Regions from separate parts of the Staphylococcus gallinarum genome, predicted to be linked through region 2. Evidence: predicted binding sites of a transcription regulator. Region 2 holds the regulator's gene; the other holds the start of a gene.
What was found. The regulator LexA, encoded in region 2, represses DNA repair genes until DNA is damaged. The targets are predictions, from matches to a motif close to CGAACATATGTTCG.

Region 1: JN168_RS04565 (YolD-like family protein) is a predicted target of LexA. The motif match lies at 11,329-11,342, and genes of this name have one in related genera.

What each region holds. Positions count from the first base shown of each region.
Region 1 covers NZ_CP069082.1:993,861-1,010,424, forward strand. The annotation lists gene JN168_RS04490 (DinB family protein) at 1-460, shown strand, start outside; gene JN168_RS04495 (aminotransferase class I/II-fold pyridoxal phosphate-dependent enzyme) at 541-1,830, opposite strand; gene JN168_RS04500 (Trp-rich small protein) at 2,028-2,123, shown strand; gene JN168_RS04505 (SE1626 family protein) at 2,346-2,534, shown strand; gene pmtR (PSM export ABC transporter transcriptional regulator PmtR) at 2,686-3,066, shown strand; gene pmtA (phenol-soluble modulin export ABC transporter ATP-binding protein PmtA) at 3,063-3,950, shown strand; gene pmtB (phenol-soluble modulin export ABC transporter permease subunit PmtB) at 3,963-4,646, shown strand; gene pmtC (phenol-soluble modulin export ABC transporter ATP-binding protein PmtC) at 4,646-5,518, shown strand; gene pmtD (phenol-soluble modulin export ABC transporter permease subunit PmtD) at 5,518-6,246, shown strand; gene JN168_RS04535 (thioredoxin family protein) at 6,321-6,881, opposite strand; gene JN168_RS04540 (hypothetical protein) at 7,048-7,542, shown strand; gene JN168_RS04545 (HAAS signaling domain-containing protein) at 7,635-8,195, shown strand; gene JN168_RS04550 (DUF4097 family beta strand repeat-containing protein) at 8,192-9,043, shown strand; gene JN168_RS04555 (C45 family autoproteolytic acyltransferase/hydrolase) at 9,105-10,145, opposite strand; gene JN168_RS04560 (hypothetical protein) at 10,600-10,770, shown strand; gene JN168_RS04565 (YolD-like family protein) at 10,881-11,306, opposite strand; gene pglS (6-phosphogluconolactonase) at 11,484-12,521, shown strand; gene JN168_RS04575 (aldehyde dehydrogenase) at 12,883-14,262, opposite strand; gene JN168_RS04580 (manganese-dependent inorganic pyrophosphatase) at 14,404-15,333, opposite strand; gene JN168_RS04585 (cysteine hydrolase family protein) at 15,389-15,940, opposite strand; gene JN168_RS04590 (glycosyl hydrolase family 28-related protein) at 16,080-16,564, shown strand, end outside.
Region 2 covers NZ_CP069082.1:1,604,614-1,621,177, reverse strand. The annotation lists gene rpmG (50S ribosomal protein L33) at 30-179, opposite strand; gene rpsN (30S ribosomal protein S14) at 428-697, shown strand; gene guaC (GMP reductase) at 896-1,873, shown strand; gene JN168_RS07610 (CAP domain-containing protein) at 1,941-2,906, shown strand; gene lexA (transcriptional repressor LexA) at 3,114-3,737, opposite strand; gene sosA (DNA damage-induced cell division inhibitor SosA) at 3,882-4,124, shown strand; gene JN168_RS07595 (DUF896 domain-containing protein) at 4,242-4,487, shown strand; gene tkt (transketolase) at 4,569-6,557, shown strand; gene JN168_RS07585 (YneF family protein) at 6,769-7,008, shown strand; gene JN168_RS07580 (hypothetical protein) at 7,576-7,761, shown strand; gene JN168_RS07575 (CcdC family protein) at 8,010-8,477, shown strand; gene sbcD (exonuclease subunit SbcD) at 8,586-9,722, shown strand; gene sbcC (exonuclease subunit SbcC) at 9,719-12,748, shown strand; gene mscL (large conductance mechanosensitive channel protein MscL) at 12,946-13,299, opposite strand; gene JN168_RS07555 (glycine betaine uptake BCCT transporter) at 13,507-15,150, shown strand; gene acnA (aconitate hydratase AcnA) at 15,493-16,564, shown strand, end outside.

The sequences.
Region 1 (16,564 bases), 610 kb from region 2:
GAAAACAGTTTATGAGGTTATTGATACTGGAATTAATTATCTATTGTCTGGATATGAAAAATGGGATAACGATCAAGTTTTAGATGACAAATTTGAGCTGTTTCCAAATACAATTCATTGGCAATACGGACATGTATTAACGATATTTGAATCTGGCTTATCTCTATGTGAACAAAACGAAGTAGATGTGGTTAAATATAATGAATTATTCGGATATGGTAGTTCTCCAACAGAATGGGGAGATAAAGAAATACCATCAATCGATGAAATTTTTAATTATTTAAAAACTGTACCTGATAGAGCGAGAAATTTAACGGATCAACAATTAGAACAGGAATTGACTGAAACAATTGCAGGTTGTAATACATTAGATGAATTGCTTGTATTAAATGCGATACACATTCCATTACATGCCGGTAAAATTGAAGAAATGTCACGAGTATTAAAACAACAACAATAAATAAAAGGAACAAACACTAATTTAACGTTTCACTAATAAAAGTGACGTTGTAGTTTAGTGCTTGTTCCTTTTTAGTTTAATTAATTTTGTAATTCTGCAATTGCTTTTGCGATAGAATCAAATACATGCGGTATGTCTTCTTTTTCTACACAACTAAAGGCAATTCTGATATCTGTCTTATTTAAAGCGATAATACCGATTGAATAATTTTCAATTAAATGTGTGCGTAATGTCTCAGGATCTACACCTTTGACTTGTACAGCCATGAAGTAACCTGAATTAAATTCATATGGTTGCCAGTATGGTTTATATTTTTCATCATAAACGACATCTTTAGTGACTTCATAGCGTGCTTGTAACGTATCGATATTGTGTTGAATTTCTTGGTCGAACGTTTCATTATGTTCTAACACGTATTTCACTGCACTTTGGGAAGGCATAGGACCACTAGAAATATTACTTCTAATCATACCTTTAACCTTTGCTTCTAATACAGATTTTGCTGTTTCATCATTTACACCAAATGTAATGAAACCAACTCTTAAGCCCCAAGCAAAAAATTCTTTAGTTGCACCGTCTAAACGTATAGGAAGTAGATTTTTTAACTGTAAGTTTGTTAATGCAGTAAATAAAGATTGAGTATAGACATCTTCATAGAATAATCCGTAATATGCATCATCAACAAGAGCGATGACATTAGTACCTCGTTCTGCTAAGTCTTTGATAGCTGTCACGATTTGATTAACTTGATCTTTAGTAGGTGTGTAACCTGTTGGGTTGTTTGGATAATTTAATATAAGTACTACTTTATCTTTATTATAATTCGCTAAAGTATTCACTAAAGCATCTGTAGTGTAATTACCATTTTCATCAAAAATATCATACGTTTCGAAAACAGCACTATGTCTTGTACTATAAACAAGTTTGTAGTTACCCCAGTTATGTGTAGGCAATAATATTGTATCACCACTGTTTACAAACATATCGCCAACTAATGATAAACCATGAGTCAATGCATTTGTGATAATAGGTCTAGTCATATCCGTTTTATTTAAATCTGGATTTTCTTTCAACATTTTTTCTTGCCATAAATCACGTAAGGGTTCGATACCTTGAGGAGGTGAGTAAGGGAAAATTTCATCAGGTTCTAATTCGCCAAAAACGTTATTTAAAGTGTCTGCGTACATCTTTTTATTGCTATAAGTTGCCATACCAATTGTGGCATTATATTTTGTAGCTTTGGCTTCAGCAGATTGAGATAAAATACCTTTCGGATAATACATTAATTTACCTAAATCTGAAAGCATATCTGCAATTTCTGGATTTGATTTAGACAATTGTTCATTTAAATCTAAAGCTAATGGATTCATGGATGGTCTACCTCTCTTTACATATTGTTACTTCCTATATTATCTTGAAATCATTTAAAATTAAAGTCCTGACCACATTTTAAATAAAATTTATAAAAAAACTGACACCTTTATCGAACATATGTTCTATTTATGTTAAAATAAGAACAGGCCATCAAATTCCACATGGCACTTTTTACTGTGGGAGGTGTAGTATGATATCGTGGTGGCAAGAAATTATAGGAACGCTAATAACGGGTTGCTTACTTGTTATTTTCCGTGTTTGGTTAGAAAATAATTGGAAAGACAAATAGGTGGCCCTACACAAAAACCCCAAGTCTGCGACACCAGACTTGGGGTTGTGTAGTATAATTCGTGGATACATTTACAATTTTATCATCAATGATATAACTCTGCAAACATTATATTTTATTGTATATAATAGAATTAGAACTGTTCATATACTAATAAATTTAATAGTATATTTAGAAAATTAAATTATTGTTTGCTATAATTACGATGTTCGGGGTGATTAGGTGAGACATTTAACTAAAGTTTTTGTGTGCTTAGCAATTATTTCATTTATTGTAGGATATTATTTACAGGCGAATGGTAATGAATCATCTGGTATTAAATTATTAATAGCTGCAATAATGTTTATGATTTGCGCGTTTATTAATCGAAATAATAATAGGAAAGAACGAAATAAACACTACAAAAAATAATTTATAAGTAATTACAAGGCTTAACTGTGTATATACTGTATACTCAATTAAGCCTTTTTCCATGTATTAATCACATATTTAACAGAAAGATGTTTACAACTAATGATATATTGTGTATATTGTATATATACAGTGATAAGGGAGGACGTTAATGAAAATACTTTTAAAAAATAATAGTGAGAGCCCCATATATGAGCAAATTAAACAGCAAATTAAAGAAAATATTTTAAAAGGCTACGTTGATCCCGGCGAACACTTACCTTCAATGCGTGAATTAGCACAAGATTTAAGTGTTAGTGTAATTACCACCAAACGTGCTTACGAAGATCTCGAGAAAGATGGATTCGTCTTCACTATTAGAGGAAAAGGCACCTTTGTAAAGGAACAAGATAGTTCGATATTGAAGGAAAAACAATTTATTGTGATTGAATCCTTAGCCAAGTCAATTAGCAAAGAAGCTAAAACGATTGGTATGTCTCTCTCTGAATTGCAAGATATCCTAGCAATGATATATGAGGAGGACGAGGAATGAATGCAATAGAAGTTAATGCCGTTAATTACGAATATGGTGGCTTTGCATTAAAAGATATTAACTTTCAAGTTCCAAAAGGGTATGTAACAGGCTTTATCGGCTCCAATGGTGTTGGGAAGACGACCATGATTAGAATGATAATGGATTTAATTGAGCCAAGTAGTGGAGAAATCTTTGTGTTTGATAAGTCAATGCGCAAACATGCTGTGGCGTTGAAAAATAAAATTGGTTTCGTTTACTCGGATTTATATTTAAATGAAAAATGGACTATTAATAAGGTTGAATCGGTTGTAGCTCCTTTTTATGACGATTGGAATCATGAGTTATTTAACAGCTACTTAAGAAAATTCAATTTATCATATAACAGTAAGATTAAGACTTTATCAACTGGAATGAAGATGAAATTATCAATTGCGATTGCCTTCAGTCATCAAGCTGAGTTATTCATTTTAGATGAGCCGACCTCTGGATTGGATCCAATCGTACGCAACGAAGTCCTAGATATAATACAGCAAGAATTGATTAATGAAGAAAAAACAGTCTTTTTATCGACACATATCATTTCAGATCTAGAGAAAATTGCAGATTACTTAATTTACTTTAAAGACGGTAAAGTTGTATTGAATGATTATTTAGATCAAATTATGAATCAATATCAAGTTGTTAAAGGTGATTCTGAACACCTAGACGATGAGTTGTTTGGATTGATGCATTACTATGAAAAAAACAAAACAGGATATGTCGCCTTAACAGACCAAGCCAATGTCTTCAAAGAAATATTTGGTAATAAAGTTGCAATTACCAAGCCGACGATAGAAGAATTAATGGTTTACTTGGAAAAAGGTGACAGTACAACAGTGGAACATGAAAGTGAGAATAAATGAAGGAGACGTTAGATGAAAAATTTAATTATTAGAAACTTTAAATTACGTAAAAAAACCATTGTGTTGTATAGTCTCTTGCTCATTTTTGCACCAATTCAATTACTGATTAACAATGACTTGTTGATCATTAGAATACTTTCATCTATTGTTGCAATGATTATTCTTTTTGTTTCATTGTTAGATTCTGGTCATGCCTTTCGCTTTCACAGTAGATTGGGTCACAAACAATCACTAGACTTCTTTGGTAGTTTACCAGTGTCTAAGAAAGCATTATTAGATTCAACATATATTACTATTTTATTATTTACTTTAATCGGTGCAGGTATTTTATCTTTATATAATATTCCTAGTTCAACAGTTTCTAAGACGGGAATTTCGTATAGTATAACCTTGCCATTTTCTTATATAGCGATTAATTTATTCGCTGTACCAATCGCATTTAAGAGAAATTTAGAACAAAAATCTGAGAATATTTCATATTTAGTTTACTTATTGATAATGATTTTATTTATACCATTTTTAATGATTCTCATTGCTGTAGGCATACAATCTTTGATAGGGCATCAACCTATATTTTTGAATTACTTAGAATTGCTCTATAAATATGGTTTTTTAATTATTAGCATTATTTTCTTTATTAGTAACTACTTTATACAATACAAAAAAATAAGTAACCAACAAAAGGAGGCAAATTAATGCAATTACACGATATAACTAAGACCTATGGTTCTAATAATGTACTGGACCATATAGATTTTGATTTTGGCCATAGCCAAATTGTAGGTTTAATTGGTAAAAATGGTGTCGGAAAAACGACTTTAATGAAAGTAATGAATGGAAATATTATTAATTATAAAGGTGAAGTAAAATTAGGAAATAAAGAAAATATCGGTTATCTAATTGAACATCCTAAATTATATGATAATAAATCAGGACTATATAATTTGAAATTATTTGCACATGTCTTAGGAAAAGGTTTTGACAAAAAATATACAGATTATATTATCGATGCATTTGGTATGAGACCGTATATTAAGAAAAAAGTTAAAAAATATTCAATGGGAATGAAACAAAAATTAGCAATAGCAGTTTCATTAATGAACAAACCCAAGTATCTTATTTTAGATGAACCTACTAATGGCATGGATCCAGATGGTTCTATAGATGTATTGAAAACAATTCAATCATTAGTAAAAGAATTGGAAATGAAAATATTAATTTCTAGCCATAAATTAGAAGATATTGAGTTGATTTGTGACAGAGCAGTATTTCTAAGAGATGGTAATTTCGTGCAAGATGTAGATATGAAATCAGGTGCACCTACTGATTCTACAGTGGTTATTGTAGCAACAGACGAATTTGATAAAACATTAGCACATTTAAACGAACATCATGAAGTTATTCAATCACTAAAAGAAAATAATGAAATAATATTGAAAGCTCAAAAGAACTACAAATCACTATTAAAAGGATTAGCTGAAATCGGCATTTATCCAGAATTTATTGAAACTCGTAAGAGTTCTTTACGTGATACTTACTTTAATATTAATCAGAAAGGCGGGAAATAATGAATAGTTTACAATTAGTAAAATATGATATGTATAGTATTTTCAAAAGTCCTTTGACTTATTTAGCATTACTGCTAACTATTATTCCATTAATAGGGTTTACTGTATTGTTTGTTCAACAGTCAGATCAAATGAATGGTAATACATTACTATCGGCAGGTAGTTGGTTCTTCTCATTAATGGGTTTACTGTTTGTTATTAAAACAATCACAAGAGATATCTCACAAGGTACGATTCAATTATATATGAATAAGAAATCAAGTCGTGCTGGCTATGTTATCGCCAAAGTGATTTCTATACTGTTGATTTCAATTATGATAACTGCCGCTCTGGTTGTATTTGTCTTAATTGTACAAGGTATTGTAGATGGTAAAAATGTAAAAACAGATAAATTCTTTGAACTCTTATGGTTTTTCTTTATTTTCCATTTATTCTATGGATTATTGCTTTATTTATTCTCATTAATCGTTCCTAAAACAGCATTAATCTTTACATTAGGAATCTTTTTAGTATTAATTGTTCCATTTGCTGAACCATTCTTACCAATGATTCCTAAAATTGGGGACGACATTAAAGATTCATTAAAATATGTACCATTTAGCTATTTAACTTCTAAAACAACATCAGGTGATTATACATTCACGCATTGGCAATGGTTCATTTCATCAGCATCTATAGTTGTGTTATTTATCGTCAATTTATTTTATGCAACTAGAAAAGATATATAAGATTTAACCGAATTTCACAATAAAAAGAGACGTATGAATCAACGGTTAGAAAACCTATTCATACGTCTCTTTTTTTATATTGTGATAAGTTTGTCTAAAATTGAATCATAAACATGTTTCCACATTTGAGAATCTGTCTTATAGCGGTTACTAATAATTACATGTGTTTCTGCAGATTTATCTTCATATGTAGGATCATCTTTAGCTGGTAACTTTGCACGTGTTTTGTCTACAAAATGCTGTACTTGTTTAGCACGTGGACCCCACACTGAAACTTGTTCAAAATTATCATTTAAAAAGACAAAAATTGGAATGGACCTAGCAGTTCCATTTGTTAGATATTGATCTATTAAATCAGTATTTTCATCACGATGGAAGACACGAACTTCCAAGTTTAGTGCTTCACTGATATGTTTTAAAATTGGAATGTTCATCATAGCATCGCCACACCAATCTTCTGAAATTACCAAGACTTTGCTGTAGTTTGATGTTTTAAGTTGATCTAGTCTTTGATCATTATTTGGTAAAGAGAATGAATGATATATTGACTCTAAATTCTCTTTGTTTTCTGTCATTGCTGCAATATACTGATCAAGTGGTTGACTGTTGTTGAAATACGTTTCTAAACTTGTCATAGTACTTCCCCCTTTAGTTTATTAGGTATTATTATATCAATAAATATAAATGAAAGAAAATTTTTAATACTTATAAAAGTAATATGTTTTAAAAAGTATAGTTTATGGATGAAAGTATGAAATTCCTATGCTATATTAATTAAGTGATATGGAATGTGGTGACAAAATGAAGTTATTGAAAAATGTTAAATGGATAATTACAGTTGTTTTCATACTTATTACTATTGGCACCGTAGTGATATTCGTCAATCATAATAGGTTACATACTAATACTAATTTGAGTAACTTTAAAATTGATAAATTTAAGATTGGTTCAAAAATGAATAAGCATAAATTTGAATTAGATGATGATGTTTTATTAAAGAAGGTTTATGTTTATTCAATGGTTGATCATCCTGAATTTATAGTATTAGTAAATAAGCGTAGTAATCAAATTGTTGGGATGTCGTTATTAAATGACGATAGTCTACAGACAAATTATGGTTGGAAAATCGGTGACGATATTTCAAAAGTGAAGGCGAGTTTAAATGCAAATTATAGAGAAAAATCACTACATAATGGATTTAAGTCTTTGATTTTTATTGATAAAAAACATAAAATAAAGTTGTTTGTTGTACATAAGAATAATAAAATAAAAAAGATTGAAATTCATAATAAATAACAATTTAAAATGACATTGCCAACAGGTATGTCATTTTTCTATTTGAACATATAAAGTGGATTGAATTCTATACTTGAATGGCGGTAGATATTTTGGATAAAATCACTTTTTTAAATGAATTAGAACAAGAGTTAGATAATTTACCAAGAAGTGAAAGAGATAAAGTAATGTATGAATATGAGGATTACTTTTTCGAGCAAGAAAGTGAAGGTAGAAATGAGTACCAAATTATTGGTGCATTAGAATCACCGAAGAAAATTGGTAAAGAGATTATGGCGAAGAGTGCTATAGCCTCAGCTGAATATAAACCGAATGTAAGAACCATTGTTCGTGCGATTATGGCATCATTGGGCATGGGTATCTTGTCTGTAGTGATTATCTTGATTCCAATGATATTTGTAGGTTTCTTTATGGTTATCTTATTATTATGTTCTCTATTCTTTACACTTAGTCCAGTGTTACTGATTATCAATGGTATATTTAATCATAATATCAGCTTTGCGGTTAGCAATTACTTGTTTGCAATATCATATACTGGCTTAGGCATTGTACTTTTCGTTGCAATTGCTAAATTAGCTCAATTTGTATATCGTTTAATTTTGAAGTATTTACGTTGGAATATCAAAACGATTAGAGGGAGTGCAGTTGAATGAAGAAGTTATTCATAAGTGGATTAATCTTATTTATAGTATGCTTCCTCTTAGGCTGCTTGACTTGGTTTGGATTTGAGCAACAAAATAATAAACTTAATTCTGTAAATAAAACCTTTGATTCTAAAAAGATAAATAGTCTTAAGTTAGATAGTCAAAATAGTTCGATTAACATCAAACGAGGTAAACAATTTGCAGTTAAATATAGTGGTAAGAAAAGGTTGAACATTGATGACTCTAATCAAGAATTAAGCATTCAAGAAAATAGTAATAGTGAAGATCATTATGGTTTGAATTTTAACCCATTTAGACGAGTAAATGACCAGATGACAATAATAGTTCCAGATAAACAATTAGATAAGTTAACACTATCATGCGAAACAAATGCGACTACCATAAATAATGTGGATATTAAATCAGCAAAAATTTTATTTAATGACACTGGCGGTGCGCGTATTACAGTAAAAAATTCGACGATAAATGATATGTTTTATAGAGGGACTAATTCTCCAATTCACTTAACTAAAAGTGATATAAAGCATGCAAATATTAAATCGAAAAATGAAAGCATCATAGTTAATGATTCCTTAATTGAATCTTCAGTATTGCTTGCGAACAAAGGGAATATTGAGTTGAATAAAATGGATGTAAAATCTGATTTTAAAGCCTCTACACAACACGGTAATATACACATGAGATATAACAAAGAACCGAACAATACGTTGTTAAAGTTAAATCCCGAAAATGGCAATGCGCATGTAAACAATAAAATGTTTATCGATGGTAAAGTTGGAGATGGACAAAATGTCTTGGAATTTTATACCAATCATGGTGATATTCATATAGATTAATAGAGCGTAAATGAAAGAACCGAGTTTAACATTTTGTGTTATTGTCGGTTCTTTTTATAATTTATTCAGTGGCAAATGTTAAATCAGTATCAATTTTTCCAGTGATTTGTGTTTCATTTAATGATGATCCAGTTAACCATTTTGAAAAGTCGACTTTAAGTGGAGATTGATTTTCACCTAAAGCAATATAAGCTGTTAGTGACTGGGGCTCATACATACTTGTGTGTATCGTCCCTGACCAACTTTTAAATAATTTACTATAAATTTCAAATTTTGGATCATTGAACATCTGGAATGCGTCCATTTTATCAAGATGTTGTGGTGTTTTTTTTAACAATCTCGACAGTCGCTCCTTCGATTCTTTGGTGTAATTTCTATTCTCATGTGTTAATAATTTAAAATGATTGGTACATGTTCGATCATAGCGAACCTCGATGGAACGTGGTGAAACTTCAATGATTGCATGATTTAAATGCTTATCCATAACAATATAACTGAAAGAACTTCGGTGAGGTATTTCTTCTAGTAATTTTATTGCTTCGGGAACATCTTTACAGTATTGAAGTATTAATCTACCAATCATATAGCATACAAATCCGTTTCCTGGATGCTTTCTATGCATGAAATTATAACCCATAGCTAGGCCGGCCTCATTCATACCATCCATTCTACCTGTTACTCTAGATGTAGGGGCAACATGTGCTAGTCCACCATCATTTGGTTGGAACAATAAATAACGTCCGTCATATGTAGCAGGGTGATAATCATAATTTCTAACCATATAATCATTGCCTAGAAACACTGTGCAGCCACTATTCTTAAGTGGTGTGAAGCGGTAATGAGCAAAATTTAATATCATTTGGCTAGTTGGGATATTTAATACTTCTTGCATGCCATTAATCTCTTCCCATATTTGTGGTGCATAGACTTGGAATATATCATATGTTTCCTTTATATGTATGTCAAAACGTGGAACACGCTTTTTCCATTCTTTTTCTCTGTTTTTCAATAGTGGGGTTTGTTGCATCCATTTAGCAGTCTCTATACCTAAATCAAAGTGAGAACCGCGATGCGTGAAAATATCTGATTTTACATTTTGCATAAACAAAACTCCTAATTTATTATATATTAACTTACAGAACTGTAATTCTTTTGTAACTTCATATTAATTGTATTATGTAAGTAGAATAGTTATTATAATAATAACATCAGCGAATAACTAATAAAATTAGTTTAATGAGGTGATTATAATGTCAAACTACTATGATTCATTTAAAGACGCCGTATCAACTTGGTGGAATAATTAAATTAACTATATTAAAGGCTAATACAATTGCTATTAGTCTTTTTTATTTTGATATTCTATATACATTGTGCTTATATAGTTGTGAGAAATTTAATGGAAGCATGGATGCATTTATACATCAATAACATAAAATTACTTTAGAATTTTGTAGAATAAAAGCTATAAAAGTGGGTATATATTTATTGATGCTTTTAATTGTGCTATCATTAGGTATAGACATTGTTAATAAATTATTGAGGTGAACAGAATAATGTGGAATTTTATTAAAGGTTTATTTAAATTTGTTTTCGGTACAATCTTTACCGTTTCATTAATCGCTGGCGTTGGTGCTGTAGCATTCGCCTATATCTTCAAAAAAGATTTTGAAGAAATCGAAAGTAAAACTAAAGAAATCGTTTCAGATATCGAAACAAATAATTAATTTATTGATAGAACACGTTAAGTGTTCTATTTTTTTATGCGAATTTGAAAATTGCGAATCAAAGGGAGTAAATAGTAGCTATCTTAGCAGTTAATTACTGCCAAGATAACCTATTCAATTGATGTACGATTATCAGTGGTGAGTATCTTGGTGATGTCTAATAAAGATAATGTCATCGTGCGTGTTGAATTTGTAATCTCACCCTCCAAGTTCATTTGTAATAAATTGATACGCTTGATTCGTAGCTCAACGGTTTCTAACCAACCATCTTGGAAGTATTCTATTGAGACAGGAATGTCTCTATGTAATGCTTGATGTAGTTGGCTGTTCAATTCGTTTAATTGATCATCTGATAACAAGGGACGGTCGATTTTATTTTGATCTATAATATATTGTTGAATCGACTCGAATTGTTCTGGCAATGTGGCAAACGGCGCCCATTTTACCATGCCTCGTCCTTGGGGAATATTTGGATTGAGAAACTCTCTAGGAATCTTTCTATAATCCGTTTCATCTTGGTATTCTTTAGGAATCATAAAATCACCTCACCACAATAATAGAACATATGTTCGTTTTTGGCAAGTGATATTTTAACAGAAGAAATGTTCTGAAAATGTCAATAACATAGTATTTATAAAGAATATATTTTCAATTGATTGTTTATTATGTAGATATTTATTAGAATAAAGATATATGAAAATGGAGGGGTTTACATGAGGACGATTGGTTACATAGGCACATATACTAAAAAAGAAGGTAAAGGTATATATCGCTTTGAATTAGATGAACAAACAGGAAAAGTCACAGAAGTAGACACTGGATTTGAATTAGAAGCATCTACTTACGTGAATCAACATAATAAGTTCTTATATGCTATTAATCGTGAAGGTGAAAATTGTGGCATAGCTAGCTTAGAGATTTTAGAAAATGGGGAACTAAAATTAATTAATAAATGTTTAGCATCGACAGAGGGAACTGGTTGTTATGTAGATATTTCACCAGATGGTAAGTATATCTTTGAATCCGTATATGGTGCAGGCTTAGCTAGAATATATGAGGCGAATCCTGAAACAGGTGAAATCATACGCTTAATACAAGAGTTAGCTCATGATTATCCTACTGGTCCAGACGAACGACAAGAAAGCTCGCATGTACATTTTCTAAAGACAACGCCTGATGAAAAATATGTTGTGGCGGCAGACTTAGGAACAGATAAAGTCGTGACTTATGAATATGGAGATGAAGGTCTAAAAGTATATGCTGTTAGTGATTTTGAGCCAGGTGATGGTCCAAGACATATCGCATTCCATGAAGATGGTAAGCATGCATATATAGTACATGAAATTTCTAATATGGTAAGCACTGTTGCATATAACGATGGTAAATTTACTGAAATAGAGCGTCACTCAACAATACCTGCTACATTCGAAGGCGAAACTAAACTTGCAGGTATTCGATTATCGAATGACCAAAAATTTATTTATATTAGTAATAGAGGTCATGATAGTATTGCCATCTTTAAAATAGGAGAAAAAGGTTCTTCGATTTCATTTGTAGATATTGTGTCAAGTGGTGGAGAATTCCCACGAGATTTTAATATTACAAATTCAGATGAATACCTAGTTTGTGCACATCAAGAAGGTGATTACGCATTAACTGTGTTTAAGCGTAATAAAGTGACAGGAGAATTAACTCAAGTCGATCATCAACAACAAGCGCCTGAAGGTGTATGTGTACAATTTTTACAGTGATAGTCAAACGTGTTTGATATAAAAATTCTGAAAAAGTCAGTAAATGAGTAGTACGTATCCTTTAAGGTTTCATTTTTTAAAATACCACCTTGAAGAACACGTATCAGAAAATTCATTTACTGACTTTTTATTTTGATGATTTCTCGTATTGTAATTGTTCGATGATTTAAGTATTGCATTGAGACATGGTATAGACTCGCGCCATGCTATCTTAAATGTCTTTATAAAAAGCGTATCAATGTAAAAAATAAGGCACATCGTCCCATTTAATAAATAATTACTAAATGAACGAAGTACCTTATATTATGATATAACAATGCTCAACTAACATATAATTTGGTATTGTTATACTCAGAACTTGTTAATTATTAAAAAACGTTTTTATATATTTGAATTTCCCTTTATATGGTGGGAAGAATAAGCTTGATTCTAATCTTGTTGATTTGAAAATATAAGATTTATCATGACTAAAGGTATTGAAACTATATTTGCCGTGATATTGACCAATACCAGAAGCGCCAACTCCGCCAAATGGTAAATTAGGATTGGCAAGTTGCATCACAGTATCGTTGATAGCACCACCACCGAAAGAAATTTCCTTTAATACACGTTCAGTAGCATTTTCATCTTCGCTAAATAAATACAAACTTAATGGTTTAGGTTTAGAACGGATTAATGAAACGGCTTCGTCAAAATCATCATAAGTGATAATAGGAAGTAGTGGGCCGAAAATTTCATCCTCCATAATTTTGGAATCAAAGGTAATGCCTTGTAAAAGTGTCGGTGAAACATAACATTCATCCGCGTCTGTTTGACCACCAAAGATAATATCTTGCTGATGAATGGTAAGTAAATCATGCAAACGATTGAAGTGCTTCGAATTAACAATTCGTCCAAAATCAGGACTTTGTTGTATTGATTTGCCGTAGAATTCAGTGATCGTTTGTTTAAGTGCAGTGATAAGCGCATCTTGAACTTTACGATGAACTAAAATATAATCTGGTGCGACACACGTTTGACCAGCATTAGCAAATTTACCAAAGCAAATACGTTCACTGGCAACTTTAATATTTGCTGTCTCGTCTACAATAACAGGTGATTTACCACCTAATTCTAACGTGACAGGTGTTAAATGTGAACTTGCTGCCTGATAGACTATACGGCCAACCTTTTCGCTACCAGTAAAGAAGATATAATCAAAAGGCAATTCAAGTAGTTGTTGTGTGACTTCGCTGTTGCCTTGACAAATACTTACGTATTCAGCATCGAATACTTCTTCAATAATCCTTTGAATGACTGTTGAAACAGTTGGTGTATATTCAGAAGGTTTCAATATGACAGTATTCCCAGCAGCAATTGCCCCGATTAAAGGTTCGATCAATAGTTGAAAAGGATAGTTAAACGGACCAATGATTAATACTGTTCCATAAGGCTCTTTCATAATATAACTTTTGGTTGGAAACATAAAGATAGGGGTGTTGACTTGCTTTGGTTTCGCCCAATTTTTAAGTTCTTTACGTGCAGTTTTAATATTTTTTAAAGTGAAACCAATTTCTGAGGCATAAGTCTCTACTTTGTTTTTTCCTAAATCTTTCTGAAAAGCGTCGAGTAATTCATCTTCATGATTACGTATACTTTTACTTAACAGCTTGAGCTGCTTTCTTCTAAATTTAATATCTTTGGTTTCGTGAGTATCAAAATATTTTTTACTATTATGGAAAGTCTGTTCTATCACATTCAAATGGAATCCTCCTAATCTGACAAGTACTAGATAAGTATACTTGGATAAAAAACTGGAACATATTTAAATATGTTCCAGGATTACTATATTGATAATATAACAACAATAATTGCTAATTTATAAATAATATAACGTATTAAACTATTTAGTTAAAGTTTCTGTAATTTGAGGAACAACTTGTTTCTTACGAGATACAACACCTGGTAAGAATGCAGTACCATTTTCAAGTTTAACATCAAATGCAACGCCAACTTGGTCTTTTTCAGCACCAACAACAAGGATTTTTGAATCACTGTTAATAATATCAGTGATGACAAGAACAAATAAATCATATTTTTCATTTGCACTTGCTTCTAACATAGCTTTTTCTAATTCATCTTGACGTTCGAACACTTCATCTATATCTACAGTGTTAACTTGAGCGATGCGTGTAGTATAGTCACCCATGTTGAATGATTTTGCATCTGCAGTTAATAAGTCTGTTGCAGATTTATCTGAAGTTGAAGCCCCAGCTTTAAGCATTTCTAGACCATAAGATTCTAAGTCTACGTCAGCAATCGCTTTTAATGCTTCTGCAGCATTAACATCTTCTTCAGTACATGTAGGTGATTTAAATAGTAAACTGTCAGAAATAATAGCTGAAACCATTAATCCTGCAATATGTGGTTTGATTTCAAAACCACGCTCTTGATACATTTTATATAAAATCGTAGCAGTACAGCCTACAGGTTCAGCACGGTAATACAATGGTGCTGCTGTTTCAAAGTTAGCGATTCTGTGATGATCTACAACATGCTTCACTTGTGCATCTGCAATTGAATCTGCACTTTGTTGGAATTCGTTGTGATCGACTAAGATAACTTCTTGATCAGCTAAATTATCATTTAATAATTCAGGTGCGTCTACTTTAAAGTGATCTAAAGCATATTGCGTTTCAGCATTAACGTCACCTAAACGATAAGGTGTAGCTTCAGTATTACCAGTTTGTTGTTCAAAGTCTGCCATAATAATTGCTGATGAAATTGCATCAGTGTCTGGGTTTTTATGACCGAAAATATATGTTTTTGCCATGTTTAAATTCTCCTTATTTTTATATTTAATTTTATTTTATCATGATTAATAGTCGTTATTCTACTACTGCACCCAAGGAATTTTTAAAATGTGTTAACGCCCATTCATGTCCGGTTGGATTAAATGAGGCCACACCTTTATGTGAGATAAATAATTCGTAGCCTAAATTATAAGCGGAAATTGCAGTATGTAGGACGCAAATATCAGTACATACACCTACGATTTCAAGTTGTGTAACGCCTCGTTCTCTCAACATAATGTCTAATGGTGTTCCGAAAAATGAATCGTAACGTGTTTTATCTAAAAAATGTACGTGTTCATTAAACAGAATATTTTGATAAATATCATTAACCTTACCGTACAATTCTCTTCCAATCGTACCTAAAATATTATGTGGTGGAAAAAGTTTACTCTCAGGATGGTAATGATTATCTTCGTAATGTAAATCCATCATAAAAAAGATTTGTTGCTTTTTATTATTGTAAGCTTCAATTCTTTCAACGATATAGTTTTCTATTTGTTGACCGGCTTCCCCACAAGTCAATTTGCCATTATCTGCAACAAAATCATTTGAGTAATCAACTATAATCAGTGCACTATTTTTCATTAACCTTTTACACTCCCTAATTATAAAGTTAATAGTCATTATATACTAACTCGTAAAAACATCAAAGGTGTATATATAGGGTTTAAATTAAATAGAATTTGTTTAATATATAGTAGTCAGGATAGAAAGGAAGTTTTCGATGATAATCAACGCGGCAGATTTTGGATTGAAAGGAAAGCGTAAATGGGCTGATACTAAAGCATTACAACGTGCATTAGATATTGCAAAAACACAGGAGAAGGTCACGATACAAATACCAAAAGGTGAATACCATATACGTAGATCTTTGAAAATATATGAAGGTACAACATTGTTACTTGATGATGAAACGGTCTTGAAGCGAATAGGAAAAGATGCACTGTTAAAAAATGGTCGTAAGCTGAAACGTTATTATGGTTATAACGGAAATAGTCATATTCATATTGCGGGTGGTACATTTGATATGAATGGTTACGAATATCCATATAATAATACAGCAATGAGTATTGGACATGCGCAAGATATCCAAATTGTAGGCGTTACCTTTAAAGATATTGTCGGTGGTCATGCAATAGATGCATGTGGCATAAATGGATTATATATGAGTCAGTGTCAATTTCTTGGATTTAATGATGATAATGGAGA
Region 2 (16,564 bases):
TTTAAAAAAGTAATTTTAACAACAGAATGTTATTTAGTTTCGCGGTGTACAGTATATTTATTTAATCTTGGGCTGTATTTTTTAAGTTCAATACGCTCTGGATTCGTACGTTTGTTTTTAGTGGTGATATAGTTACGATCTCCACATTCTGTACAAGCTAAAGTAATATTTACGCGCAAAATAAACACCTCTTTCTTAATAGGAATTGTTACGTTTTAAAATTCTAGCATACATTTATGACGATTTCAAATTTAATGTTGTTATAAAGGACTACATTAATTATAGAAGATATACGATATGATGTCATATCTCTAACTTTAAAGATAATTTTTTCAACAAAAATAAAATAAATGATTTGCGTAAATAAAAGAATATGTTACGATATAAAACGTAATGATTACGATTTAAAGAGAAAGGTAGAGATAAAATGGCAAAAAAATCTAAAATAGTAAAAGAGCAAAAGCGAGAAGAACTTGTAAATAAATATTTTGAGTTAAGAAAAGAGTTGAAAGCGAAAGGTGACTATGAAGCATTGCGTAAATTACCCAGAGATAGTTCACCGACGCGTTTAACAAGACGTTGTAAAGTGACAGGTCGACCAAGAGGCGTTTATAGAAAATTTGAGATGTCTCGTATTGCATTTAGAGAGCATGCATATAAAGGTCAAATACCTGGTGTGAAGAAATCAAGTTGGTAATTTTCAAACTCCGACTATAGTCCATTTACATTTAGTATAAAACATTGTATATTATCTAATGGTAAAGATGAATAAATAGTTATTGTTCGGGAATTAAGTAAAATATAATAGATTTTACGTTGTAATAGAATGGAATAGTTATAAAAATCTTACCAATGTACAAGTGTTATATAAAAAATGTTAGGGGTTTGTTTTATTATGAAAATATTCGATTATGAAGATATCCAACTTATACCAAATAAATGTATTGTAGAAAGTCGTTCAGAATGTGACACAACGATTGAGTTTGGTCCAAGAAGTTTTAAATTACCTGTTGTACCTGCAAATATGCAAACAGTCATGAATGAATCATTAGCAGAATGGTTTGCTAAAAATGATTATTTCTATATTATGCATCGTTTTGATGAAGCTGCACGTATTCCATTTATTAAAAGAATGCATGAACAGCAACTATTTGCATCAATTTCTGTTGGTGTAAAAGCCGGCGAATTTGATTTTGTAAAGCAATTAGCTAGCGAAGAAATTATTCCTGAATATATTACAATCGATATTGCACACGGTCACTCAGAATCAGTGATTAAAATGATAAAACATATTAAAGCACATATTCCTCAGTCATTTGTAATTGCTGGTAACGTTGGTACGCCAGAAGGTGTTCGTGAATTAGAGAATGCAGGAGCAGATGCTACTAAAGTTGGTATTGGTCCAGGTAGAGTATGTATAACTAAAATCAAAACTGGATTTGGTACTGGCGGATGGCAACTTGCAGCTTTAAATCAATGCAGTAAAGCAGCTAGAAAACCAATCATAGCAGATGGTGGTATTAGAACTCATGGAGATATTGCAAAATCAATGAGATTTGGTGCTTCAATGGTAATGATAGGTTCATTATTTGCTGCACATGAAGAATCACCAGGTGAAACGGTTGAGTTAGATGGCAAGTTGTATAAAGAATATTTTGGTAGTGCATCTGAATTCCAAAAAGGTGAACATAAAAACGTTGAAGGTAAGAAAATGTTTGTTGAACATAAAGGTGCATTACTCGATACACTTATAGAAATGCAACAAGACTTACAAAGTTCAATCTCTTATGCAGGTGGTAAAGATATTAATTCATTAAGAAAAGTAGATTATGTAATCGTACGTAATTCAATTTTCAATGGAGATCGCGACTAAACTATAGTAGGTGTAAAAAATTAGAAAATTAATAGGATATATCGTTGTTATATTATTAATTGTATTAGTGATACCTGTTAAAGAATTTAAGCCGGTCGTTGGATTTGAACAACAATTTAAGTCTAAAGTAGCCAGTTGGACTTCAGGAACAACGACATCAAATAAGCCATTAAAAGTACCTAGCAAACAAGCTTTTGCAGTAAATAATATTCAAATGAATATGGATAAGTCTACTGTTACTGAAAAGTTAGGGAAACCCAAACGTATAACCACTAATGAATATGGTACAAAATGGTACACTTACTATTCTGATGACTATAGATCGTTTGTAATGGTAAGTTATATTGATAATAAAGTAAACGGGCTGTATAGCAATCAAAACGTAATCTCATCAAAAAGCAAAATAAAATATGGAACACCAAAATCTACTGTTCGTGATAGATTAGGAACGCCGATAACTGAAATTAGAAAAGGTCATACAAATTATGAAATTAAAGATGACGAGTATGATACTTTCCATGATGATCAAATATATACAACAGCTTTTTATGATAAACATAGTGATAATAATTTAACTGCCATATTGCAAGTGAGTGAGAGAATGGAATCACGATTGCAGCAACAATATGGAGCGCCGTCAGATGAATTAGCACACAGCTTTGAACTACAAAATTTTGATTTGGTTAATGCTGAAAGAGTACAACATGAACTGCCGACACTAAAATATTCTGAAAGCATTTCTGATACAGCGAGAAAGCATAGTGAAGATATGGCTAATAAGAATTATTTTGATCATACTGACTTGGAAGGTAATTCACCATTTGATCGATTAGAAGCAGATGGACATGATTTTAGTGCAGCAGGAGAAAACTTAGCATATGGTCAAACGAGCAGTATATATGCGCATCAAGGACTAATGAATTCACTCGGTCATCGGAAAAATATTCTGAAACGAGACTTCAATACACTTGGCGTAGGTGTTGAATTTAATAATAATAGACAACCATATTGGACAGAAAATTATACAGGATAATGTTTGATTTTCTTGTTTAAAGGGTATCCTTTAACTTGTAGAGGATGAGTTAGTTATGACAACAAAAAAAACAGATAAAACAGATGATATACTAGAAAAAATTAAAGAAGTCTTAGAGAAAAAAGACGAGAAATAAGAGGTTAAGCATTATGCTTAACCTCTTATTTTTATTGATATATAACTGTAACCAATAAAAGTTATATCTATCTACATTTCACGGAAAAGACCGACCACTTTACCTAACACAGAAACTTGTTCTAAATATATTGGATCCATAGAACTGTTCTCAGGTTGTAAACGATAACGCGCTTTTTCTTTATAGAAACGTTTGACAGTTGCTTCATTTTCTTCGGTCATAGCAACGATAATATCGCCGTTCTCTGCAATAGTTTGGCTACGAACAATTACTTTGTCTCCATCTAATATACCTGCTTCAATCATACTATCTCCAACGACATTTAAAATGAAGATATCACTATTATGAGTAGAAGTAAAATGCTCTGGAAGTGGAAAATATTCTTCAACATTTTCTACAGCAGTTATTGGAATACCTGCTGTAACTTTACCTATAACGGGAACATGAATTGTTTCTTCCATGTTCACAGGTTCGCCAATAGATTCACTTACTATTTCAATTGCTCTTGGCTTCGTTGGGTCTCGTTTAATATAGCCCTTTTCTTCAAGTCGTGATAGGTGTCCATGCACTGTAGAACTAGAAGCAAGGCCTACAGCTTCACCAATCTCTCTAACACTTGGAGGATAGCCTTTTGATTGAACAGTTTGCTTGATATATTCAAAAATTTCATTTTGTCGTTTCGTTAATTCTCTCATAATTTAGGCACTCCCTAGCTTTAATTTAGTTACATTATAGCATGGGCTAACAATTTTTACAAACGTTTGTTCGTTTTGCTATTGACTAAGAACAGATGTTCTGATAAATTGTTAATACAAACAAATGTTCTAGGAGTGGAAATTATGATTAAATTATATAAATCGCAAGTTAAGACGTATCTAATGGTATTAGTTGCTACAATGTTATTATGTACTATATTTATATTAACGGCACATCATAGTGATGGGACAGAACAAACGTACGAAATGACTGATCATAATGTTACTGAAAATATTAAACAAGATAAAGAAAAAGCACAAAGTGATCATCAAGACAGCGAACAAAGCGAACATCAAGTTACACCACTTATAGCTGCCGTAAACTAATCAATTTATTTGGGATGAACAAGTTAATAGAATAAATGGGATAAAATAAGCGAAACTATTTAGTTTCGCTTATTTTTTTGTTATATTCTTTTATATTAATGATAACGGAGGTTTATTATGGGAAACATTGATGGCGTAGACTTGGATAGAATTAATGAGCTCGCAAAGAAGAAAAAGACAGAAGGCTTAACTCAAGCCGAAGCTAAAGAACAATCCAAGCTAAGAAAAGCATACTTAGACTCATTTAGAGAGAAATTTAAACAACAATTAGAAAGCACACGAGTAATTGACCCTGAAGGTAATGACGTTACTCCAGAAAAAGTAAAAAATATTTTAGATTCAAAAAATAATCAAGGCAAATAGCAATTCAATTTTTTGTTAATTTTCTGTTAAATCATGTATAATAGGAATTAAACTAGCTAGAAGAAAGGAAGTCATTTTAAGATGAATAATCAAAAAGATCAATTAGCGATAGATACAATTAGAGCTTTGAGTATCGACGCAGTTGAACAAGCAAACTCAGGTCACCCAGGTTTACCAATGGGCGCAGCACCAATGGCATATACGCTTTGGACTCGTCATTTAAACTTTAATCCCCAATCAAAAGATTTCTTTGACAGAGATCGATTTGTATTATCAGCCGGTCATGGCTCAGCTTTACTTTATAGTTTATTACATGTTTCTGGTAGTTTAGAATTGGAAGAATTAAAACAATTTAGACAATGGGGTTCAAAAACACCAGGTCATCCAGAATATAGACATACTGATGGTGTAGAAGTAACAACTGGCCCACTTGGACAAGGGTTTGCAATGTCAGTAGGTTTTGCAATGGCTGAGAAACATCTAGCAGGTAAGTTTAATAAAGAAGATGCTAAAGTTGTTGATCATTATACTTATGTACTTGCTTCAGATGGAGATTTAATGGAAGGTATTTCACATGAAGCTGCTTCATTAGCAGGTCACAATCAATTAGATAAATTAATAGTATTATATGATTCAAATGATATCTCATTAGATGGAGATTTAAACAAGGCTTTCTCTGAAGATGTTAAAGGTAGATTTGAAGCATATGGTTGGAAACATATCTTAGTTAAAGAAGGCAATGACATCGATGCAATTGATAAAGCTATAGAAGAAGCTAAAGCACAAGATGTTCCTACTATTATTGAAATAAAAACAATTATTGGTTATGGTTCACCTAATAAACAAGCAACACATGGTGTGCACGGTGCACCTTTAGGTGAAGATGAAAGAAAATTAACTTTCGAACAATATGGCTTAGACCCAGAACAACGTTTCAACGTACCTCAAGAAGTTTATGAAATATTCCAACAAAGTATGTTAAAACGTGCAAACGAAAAAGAAGAAGCTTGGGAAAAACTAGTTGAAGACTATACTTCTAAATATCCAGAATTAGCTGAAGAATTCAAATTAGCTATTAGTGGTAAGTTACCAGTGGACTACAAAGAAGCGTTACCTGAATTTGAAGCTGGACACAGTGGTGCGTCACGTGCTGATTCTGGTGAAGTTATTCAAGCAATTAGTAAATCAGTACCTTCATTCTTTGGTGGTTCAGCCGATTTAGCTGGTTCAAACAAATCTAATGTTAAAGATGCAAGTGACTTTAACAAAGAAACACCAGAAGGTAAAAATATTTGGTTCGGTGTACGTGAATTTGCAATGGGTGCTGCAGTTAATGGTATGGCAGCGCATGGTGGATTACATCCATACGGTGCAACGTTCTTCGTATTTAGTGACTACTTGAAACCAGCATTAAGATTATCATCAATCATGGGCTTAAATTCAACATTCATCTTTACACATGATTCAATTGCTGTAGGTGAAGATGGTCCAACACATGAACCAATTGAACAATTAGCAGGTTTACGTGCGATTCCTAACATGAACGTGATTCGTCCAGCTGATGGTAATGAAACTCGTGTTGCTTGGGAAGTAGCATTAGAATCAGAAGGCACACCAACTTCATTAGTATTGACTCGTCAAAACCTTACTGCTATGGACCTTCCTAAAGAAACAGTTGAAGAAGGTGTACGTAAAGGTGGTTATGTAGTATTTGAGTCTGACAAAGACGCAGAATATTTATTATTAGCAACTGGTTCAGAAGTAAACTTAGCTATCGAAGCTGCTAAAGATTTAGAAGCACAAGGTAAAGGTGTACGTGTTGTTTCTATGCCGAACTGGAATGCATTTGATCAACAATCAGCTGAATATAAAGAGTCAGTATTACCAGCAGCAATCACTAAACGTGTTGCAATTGAAATGGGCTCTTCTCTTGGTTGGCATAAATATGTAGGTACTGAAGGTAAAGTCATTGGTATTGATGGCTTTGGTGCAAGTGCCCCTGGAGATTTAGTAGTTGAAAAATATGGCTTCACTAAAGAAAATGTTCTTAACCAAGTTCAATCACTTTAATAATTACTAAATTTGACAGTTAACACTAAGTGGTATGGGAGCTATTGTCCCATACCACTTTTTAGTTATTAGAGATGCTTATCCCATGTTTACAAATTGATTCTGTAATTGATATAATACTTTAGGTTAGAGCAATTATAAAATTCAGGTTCTCTTGAAATAGAGTACTAATTTTAGTAAAATGCATTAGGATAGGAAAGTGGGTGAAACAATGGTAACTTGGTTAGCAATTTTATTAATCGTGTTAGCACTTATACTTGGTTTAGTGGGTGGATTTTTCCTTGCAAGAAAATATATGATGGATTATCTTAAAAAGAACCCACCAATTAATGAAGAAATGCTACGTATGATGATGATGCAAATGGGTCAAAAACCATCTCAAAAGAAAATAAATCAAATGATGACAATGATGAACAAAAATCAAGAAGACGCTATGAAGAAAAAGAAATAGCGCGTCATTAAAGGGCTGACAACTACTTACTCAAAGTAGTTATCAGCCCTTTTTTTGTCCGTGGCAGGGTTGTGACAGTTTTTATTTTTATTCTGAATAATTTTCTCTTTATTCGTTATCTAGTAATGCAGAAACTTTACTTTCACTGTTCAGGTATAAATGTCCGTAGATGTTCGCTGTTGTCTGTATATCTTCATGTCCTAAATGTATAGATAGGGGCATATATACATACTTACATTTATCATTAATAGTCTTATGAATGAATACTTAATAAAAGCTATATATTATGTACTTATGACAGAAAGTATAAATGTAACAACAATAAGCACAATAAGCACAATCATTTTAATATGTTATAAACAAATTGTTTTATGGAAAATCTGAAATGTTATCACGTTTATCATTTGAAACGTTTTTAATGCATTTATCATCTTCAAACAATAATCTATAGGAATAGTTTGAAATTATTGTATGCCAATTTGGAAATGTTTTTTAAATATTCAGAAAATATTTTGATTCAGAAAATCTTTTTGCTATAATGTTTAAACATAAGGGAGGTAGTAATAAGTGAAAGATGCCTATGAAATGGAAGATAAGGAAGTATTAGACCGTCTTGCCAATGTGCACATTAACTTTCCTGATGAGCAAGCATTTAAGAAATACCACAATGCTATGCAAATTCATGATATGAATTATTTAAGATTTACATTGAATAACGCATACTCTGCTTGTGACAATAAACAAGCATTGTAGATAAAAGCGATTTAAGTCTGAATGGACTTACACTTATTGCAAACCAAGTGCTTATAATGCATTTGGTTTGTTTTTTTCGTGCTGAAAATGAGTCTTAAGTTATTTATATAGAAAATTAATGTGTATTTTAAACTATTTGGAATATGACAGAATTTTGAATTGAGATAAAACAACTGATAAAATCAAAATTTAATGATATACTGACCAAGTAATAAATCATCTTGTATAAACTTAAAGAAGGTGTCAACGTGTTATATTTAATCTTTTCTATTTTATTTGCATTTTTGATGGGAATTGCTGTCATTATAATCAGAATGAAAGCTCAACAATTTCCAGTAAATGAAAAGAAAATTATATTACCGCCATTTTTTATGGCTACAGGAGCATTAATGTATGTAGTGCCCTATTTTAGACTGACAGGATTAGAAATTATTGAATGTATTGTGTTGGGCGTAGTATTTTCTACGATATTGATGTGGACTTCTAGATTTGAAACACATGGTAGTGAAATATATATGAAACGTTCTAAGGCTTTCCCAATTATACTTATATCATTGTTATTGGTTCGTACATTAATTAAGATATTTATTAGTAATAAGATTGATCCAGGTGAAATTGCAGGTATGTTTTTCTTATTAGCTTTTTGTATGATAGTTCCATGGCGCTTAGCGATGTTATATAAATATAGGAAAGTTAAACAAACACTAATTCAATAGTTCGTATGCCGTTTATCTCGTGGATAAACGGTTTTTTTATAGACTTGCGATAGCTTTCAAAATATATTATGATATATACGAACAAACGTTCTTATAAGGGGTGTAAATATGAAGATTATACATACTGCTGACTGGCATCTTGGCAGAATAATCAATGGCAAATCATTATTAGAGGATCAAGCATATATATTAGAGCAATTTATCGATGAAATGGAGCAGCAGCAGCCTGATGTCATCGTTATAGCGGGCGATTTATATGATACAAGCTATCCGAATAAAGAAGCGATATTGCTATTGGAACATACGATTAGACGACTTAATTTGGATATGGGGATCGCAGTTATTATGATAAGTGGTAATCATGATAGTAAAGAACGTTTGCATTATGGGTCAACTTGGTTTGAAAAATCAAATTTATTTATACGAACAAGTTTAGATGATATCAATAAACCAATTACTATAGCTAATGTTGATTTTTATACTTTGCCATTTGCAACAGTTAACGAAGTGCAGCAATTCTTTGATGACGATAGTCTGGAAACTCATCAACAATGCTTAGCAAAATCATTATCCTACATAAATCAATCACTAAATAAAGAGAAACTAAATATTTTAATTGGTCATTTAACAGTTCAAGGTGGTTTACGTTCTGAGTCAGAGCGTCCTTTAACTATTGGAACGGTTGAATCTGTTGAGGCTGATAGCTTTAAGCAATTTGATAGAGTGTTGTTAGGACATTTACATCATCCTTTTAGTATTGAATCGGATTACATAAGTTATAGCGGTTCATTATTACAATATTCATTTTCAGAGGTGAATCAACCTAAAGGTTATAAGTGTCTTGAAATTATTGACGGTGCAATTGTAAAGGAACAATTTATAAAAATGCAGCCATTAAGAAAGTTAGAAGTAGTAAGTGGTGATTATGAAGATGCTATACAAGAAAGGTTAAATGTTAATAATAAAGATAATTATTTACATTTTAAATTAAAGCACATGTCTCATGTAAATGATCCGATGATGCATTTAAAACAGGTTTACCCTAACACTTTAGCATTAACGAATGAAACGTTTGACTTCAATACGCCGCTTTATGAAAGAAATGAAGAGATACAAAAGTTAAATGATGAGGAAATCATCTCTCGATTTTATGAATATATAACTGATGAAGGATTAACTGAAACACAAAATACTAAACTTGAAGCAGTATTAAATGACATGCTTGAAGGGGGTTCGACAAAATGAGACCATTGACATTAAAATTAAATAATTTCGGTCCTTTTTTGCAAGAAACCATTGATTTTGATAATGTTCGTAACAATCAATTGTTTTTAATTAGTGGAAAGACGGGTTCCGGTAAGACAATGATCTTTGATGCTATGGTATATGCTTTATTTGGTGAGGCATCAACAAATGATAGACAAGAAGGCGATTTAAGAAGTCACTTTGCAGATGGTAAGTCACCCATGTCTGTAGAATTTGAATTTAAATTGAAGGAAGCAAAGTTTAAAATAGTGAGACAAGGCGCATTTGTCAAAGAAGGTAATAAAAATAAAACCCTTGGTCAATTAGCTGTCTATCAGTTAGAAGATGATGTATATTCATTGAGAGAAAGTAAAATTATCCAAGGGAATAATTTTATTAAAGAATTGTTAGGTGTGAATGCTGAACAGTTTAGACAGTTATTTATTTTACCTCAAGGTGAATTTAAGCGATTCTTACTTTCAAGAAGTAAAGAAAAGCAATCAATTTTAAGGACACTTTTTAACAGTGAACGCTTTGAACAAATTCAAAAAAGATTGATAGATGAGGTCTCAGAAGTTCGAACTTTAATTGAGAAACGATATAATAGTTTGGAAAATAATTGGCAAGATATTAATGCATTTGAAGACGATCTATTGAATCAATATAAATTAATTAGCTCAAGACAAACAAATAGAGTACTTGAAGCGCTTCCTGAATTTACTGATAAAGGCCAGTCAATACAACAAGGACTTATAGAGGATAAAGCTAAGCAGGAATCAGCAGTTCGAACAATTAAGGACAATTTAGAGTTAAATTTAAAATTAGAAAAAGATCTAGCTATGTTAGATCAAAAACAACAAGAATTAGAAAATCTTAAGCAGAGGCAACAAGATATTTCGGAAAAAACACAATTATTAAATGATTTAAATGAAGTAAAGCCACTAGTTAATTTAATTGAATCACAAGAAAAACAACATAGTAAAAAAGAACAATTATTTAAAAATATCGATGATAAATCAATGTTGATTGCTAAAATACAAGACCGTTTAGATAAACAACAAGACGATTTATCTAATTGTAAGAAAGGTCAACCTGAAATAGATAGTAAAAGAAAATTTTTAGAAAAATGTAGTTTGTTTTATGAAAAGAAAGACAAATACCAACAAGCATATACTCAGTTAACGGAAACGACAGTAGCACTAGAACGCAAAATTGAACAACATCAACTTAAACAAGAAGAAGTTGCAACTTTAATTGAACAATTGAATCATCGTAAACCGAATTATGCAAAGGTAGATACTATATCTACATCAATATTTGAACTTAATATGAAAATAAAGGAATTAAAGAATAATGAAATACATAAATTAGAATACGATAGATTAGTTGCTAAAAAAGAAAGTTATGCGCAACAATTGATGGGAAAACAAAGTGAAATTAAAGAACTGGAACAAGCATTACAACAAATCGACAAAACGAATTTAGATTTAAATAATAAACAAGAGCTTATTGCGACTATTCAAGCTGCCGTTCAATCTGGTGATACGTGTCCGGTTTGTGGTAAAGAGGTAGATAGTCTAGAGCAACATATTGATTTTGATGAATTAACAAACAGACATCAGAGATTAGCTGATATTGAGCAAGAAAAATCACAACAAATTGAATTACGAATAAAGTTAGAAAGTGATTTAAATGCCATAGAGGAGCAATTGAGCAAATATGATAAAGCTGTATTAGAGGATACGGATTATAAATCTTTAGAGCAAGAATTGTTTGCAAAACAACAAGATAAAGTTGCATTAGTAGAAGAAAATAAACAAATTGAACAACTTCAAGAGCAACTATCAAAAGCACAAGAACGTTTGCATCATTTAGAATTAGAGCAAAAATCCATTAAACATCAAGTTGAAACACATGAAATTGCAATTAATGATTTCGAAGTAACGACACAATATAATAATGTGGAAGATTTTGTAACAATCTATAAAGAAAATTTAGATAGTGTAAATGCACATGATGTGCGTGTTAAAGATTTAGAATCAAGTATCCAACAAGACAAGACGAATTTAACATTAGAAACTAATAATAAATCCTACATGCAACAAAGTGTGAATGAATTAAATGATGAGATTAATACATTAGATAACAAAATCAATGAAGAAATGGCAAAGTTAGGTTTTTCAACGTTCAATAAAGTGCAAGAAAAGATATCCAAAATACCTGAAAAAGAACAATTAGAGGTTGAAATTGAACAATATAATAAAGCTAAACAAACTTTAGAATTAGCAATTGCAGAGTTTAGCTCTTTGACTCGTGATAAAGAATTGCAAGATATAGATCGTCTTCGTGAACAATATGAAAATGAGCAGCAAAAGTTTGACTTGGTTGCAAGTGAATTGAGTAAACATGAATATAAAATGGAATTTAATGCACAGAAAATCAATGAAATTGAAAAGATTATAAACCAATTAGAAGAAGAATTAAAAGAGCAACAAGAAATATTCCAACTATCTGAAATATTATCTGGGCAAAATAATTTGAAATTAACTTTAGAGAATTATGTACTCATTCATTATTTGGAAAGAATTTTAGCGCAAGCAAATCAGCGTCTATCACTAATGACAGGCCAACGTTATCGACTATCCAGAAGGCAACAAGTATCGAAAGGTTATAGTGGTTTAGAAATTGAAGTGTTTGATACGTATTCAAATCAAACTAGACACATAACTTCATTATCTGGTGGAGAAACATTCCAGGCATCCTTAGCACTAGCGCTTGGATTAAGTGAAGTTGTTCAAGAAGAATCCGGTGGTATTACGTTAGAATCAATGTTTGTAGATGAAGGTTTTGGTACTTTGGATCAAGAAACATTAGAAACAGCACTTGATACTTTAATGAGTTTAAAATCAACGGGACGTATGGTTGGAATTATTTCGCATGTTAGTGAATTGAAGCAACGTATTCCACTCATATTAGAAGTGCAATCAGACAATTATCAAAGTATTACAAAATTTAAACAACAATAATAATTATCATAAAATTAAATTAATATTGAAACGTGGCGAACCTTTTGTAATGCTCACCAATGGTTTGCTTATTTCATAAATAAAACACCCCAGTAAATGCGCTTTAGCATTTACTGGGGTGTTTGCTAGAAACATTGCTCTAGACTTGTACATAAGCTTCACATTTATGAGAAATTTATGTAGTAGCAAAATATAAATTAATTTTTTTCACGTAATAAATCACGGATTTCAGTAAGCAATACTGTGTTTTCTTCGATTTCTTCCTCTTCTTCTTTTCTCATCAATGTGTTTGCAATTTTCACGAAAATGAATAAAGCAAAAGCAATAATAATGAAGTCGATGATAGATTGAACGAACATACCGTATTTAATACCCATGAATGACCAACTTTTAGCAAAATCAACTGTACCAAAGATCAAACCAATTAATGGCATAATAATGTATGTAACTAAAGCGGTAACGATTTTGTTGAATGCTGCCCCCATAACTACGGCAACTGCTAAATCTAGTACATTTCCTTTTAAAGCAAACTCTTTAAATTCTTTTAACATTTTATTAACCTCACTTATTTTTTAAAACATAAAAATTATTATACAAGATAAATTTAAAATAGAACATACTTTTTTTAGTTGAATTTGATAATAATACATGTGTTTGTTATTCTAATAAATGATGAAACTAATGTAGATTTATTATGTTGTTTAAAATTCTACATTAGTTTTTGCAATTAAATATGACTAGAAAGGGAGTAATTATTTATGAATTCTTCTGAAAAACATGCAAATGGTAGGAAGATTTCTCCGGTTTTTATCTATAGTGCTATAATTGTCGCAATTGTTGTACTTATTGGTGCGATTTTACCAGAACAGTTTGATACAATTACGAACAATATTAAACTATGGATAACTGAAAAACTTGGTTGGTACTACTTAATTCTTACAACGTTTATCGTCTTCTTTTGTATCTTCTTAATTTTCAGCCCAATCGGGAAATTGAAATTAGGAAAGCCAAATGATAAACCAGAATTCAACACTGTATCATGGTTTGCGATGTTATTCAGTGCTGGGATGGGAATTGGTCTTGTATTCTATGGTGCTGCTGAACCTATGGCAGACTTTGCATCACCACCAAATGCAGATCCAAAAACAACAGCAGCTTACACTGAAGCATTGCGTTCTACATTCTTCCACTGGGGATTCCATGCATGGGCTATTTATGGTGTAGTTGCCTTAGCCTTAGCATATGCTCAGTTTAGAAAAGGTGAGGCAGGACTAATTTCAAGAACATTGCGTCCTTTATTAGGGAACAAAGTAGAAGGTCCAATTGGGACAATCATTGATGTATTAGCCGTATTTGCAACGGTTGTCGGTGTTGCCGTATCTTTAGGAATGGGTGCACTTCAAATCAATGGTGGACTTAACTACTTATTTGGAATTCCAAATAATGTTTGGGTTCAAGCGATTATTATTGTTGTTGTAACAATTTTATTTATAATGAGTGCTTGGTCAGGACTAAGTAAAGGTATTCAATATTTAAGTAATTTAAATATTTCGTTAGGTGCAATCTTAATGATTGCTGTATTAATTATAGGACCAACTGTACTTATTTTGAATATGATGACAAGTTCAACAGGTAGCTTATTGAATTCATTCTTATTAAATACATTTGATACAGCTGCACAAAATCCACAAAAACGTGAATGGATGTCTAGCTGGACACTTTACTATTGGGGTTGGTGGTTAAGCTGGAGCCCATTCGTAGGTATATTCATAGCACGTGTATCAAAAGGACGTTCAATAAGAGAATTTATTGCTGGTGTATTATTAGTGCCAGCATTAGTAAGTTTTGTTTGGTTCAGTGTGTTTGGGGTATTAGGTATTGAAACTGGTAAGAAACACCCTGAATTATTCAAGATGACTGCTGAAACACAATTGTTTGGTGTGTTTAATCATATTCCATTGGGAATGGTATTATCTATTATTGCATTAGTATTAATAGCATCATTCTTTATCACATCAGCCGATTCAGCAACATTTGTACTAGGTATGCAAACAACTTATGGTTCATTAGAGCCTTCTAATGTTGTAAAAGTGACTTGGGGAATTGCACAATCACTTATTGCATTTGTACTACTATTCGCTGGTGGTGGCGACGGTGCTAAAGCATTAAACGCAATTCAAAGTGCTGCTATTATAAGTGCCTTGCCATTCTCCTTTGTAGTAATTATGATGATGATTTCATTCTATAAGGATGCAAATAAAGAACGTAAATTCTTAGGATTGACGTTGACACCTAATAAACACCGTCTTCAAGAATATGTTCAACATCAACAAGATGATTTTGAAGACGATATTATACATCGTCGTAGCTCTATTAGAGAACAAGAAAAATCTGAACAATAATTTATATTAATTTAATTTTCCCTCATTTTAAATTGTTATAAATAGCGGGCATTAATTGTTACGCATTTATAACCTTTTAAATGGGGGATTTTAATTTTTAATATACATACTAATAAAATTAAACAAGGACAAAGCTTCTGAAGAAAAGTGATAATGATTCTCAATTGATAAAAATAACTTATTACACCAACGTTTCAACATAAGCATAACTTATACATGCTGATTGAAAATTCAAAACTAAATTATGAGGTTTTCTAACTTTATCCAGTTGTTTTAAATTACATATAATTATACAATTTAAGTAACGGCATATATTAATAAAAACTTTCAGGGGGGATTTATATGGCTTCAAATATTAAGCAACAAGCTAAAAAGACGTTTGACCTTAATGGTAAAACGTACACGTATTATGATTTGAACACTTTAGAAGAACAAGGTTTTACTAAAGTATCGAAATTGCCATATTCAATTAGAGTATTATTAGAATCAGTATTGAGACAAGAAGACGGATTTGTTATTACAGATGAACACATTAAAGCATTATCTGAATTTACAGAAGGTGCTGATGGTGAAGTTCCATTTAAGCCATCTCGTGTTATCTTACAAGACTTCACAGGTGTTCCTGCTGTTGTTGACTTGGCTTCATTACGTAAAGCGATGAATGACGTAGGTGGAGATTTAAACAAAATTAATCCAGAAGTACCAGTTGATTTAGTTATCGACCACTCAGTACAAGTAGATAGTTATGCCAACCCAGATGCATTAGAACGAAATATGAAATTAGAATTTGAACGTAACTATGAACGTTACCAATTCTTAAATTGGGCTACGAAAGCGTTTAATAACTATAGCGCCGTACCACCAGCAACAGGTATCGTACACCAAGTTAACTTAGAGTACTTGGCAAATGTTGTACATGCTCGTGAAGTTGATGGCGAAACAGTTACATTCCCAGACACATTAGTGGGTACTGACTCACATACGACAATGATTAACGGTCTAGGCGTATTAGGATGGGGTGTAGGTGGTATTGAAGCCGAAGCAGGTATGCTTGGTCAACCATCATATTTCCCAATTCCAGAAGTAGTTGGGGTTAGACTTTCAAATGCATTACCACAAGGTTCAACTGCAACTGACTTAGCATTACGTGTTACTCAAGAATTACGTAAAAAAGGTGTAGTTGGTAAATTTGTTGAATTCTTCGGACCAGGGGTACAACATTTACCTTTAGCTGACCGTGCAACAATTGCAAATATGGCACCTGAGTATGGTGCGACTTGTGGTTTCTTCCCAGTTGATGAAGAAGCATTAAAATATTTAAGACTAACAGGTCGTGCAGACGATCAAATCGATTTAGTTAAAAAATATTTAGAAGAAAATAGTATGTTCTTTACTGTAGATAAAGATGAACCTG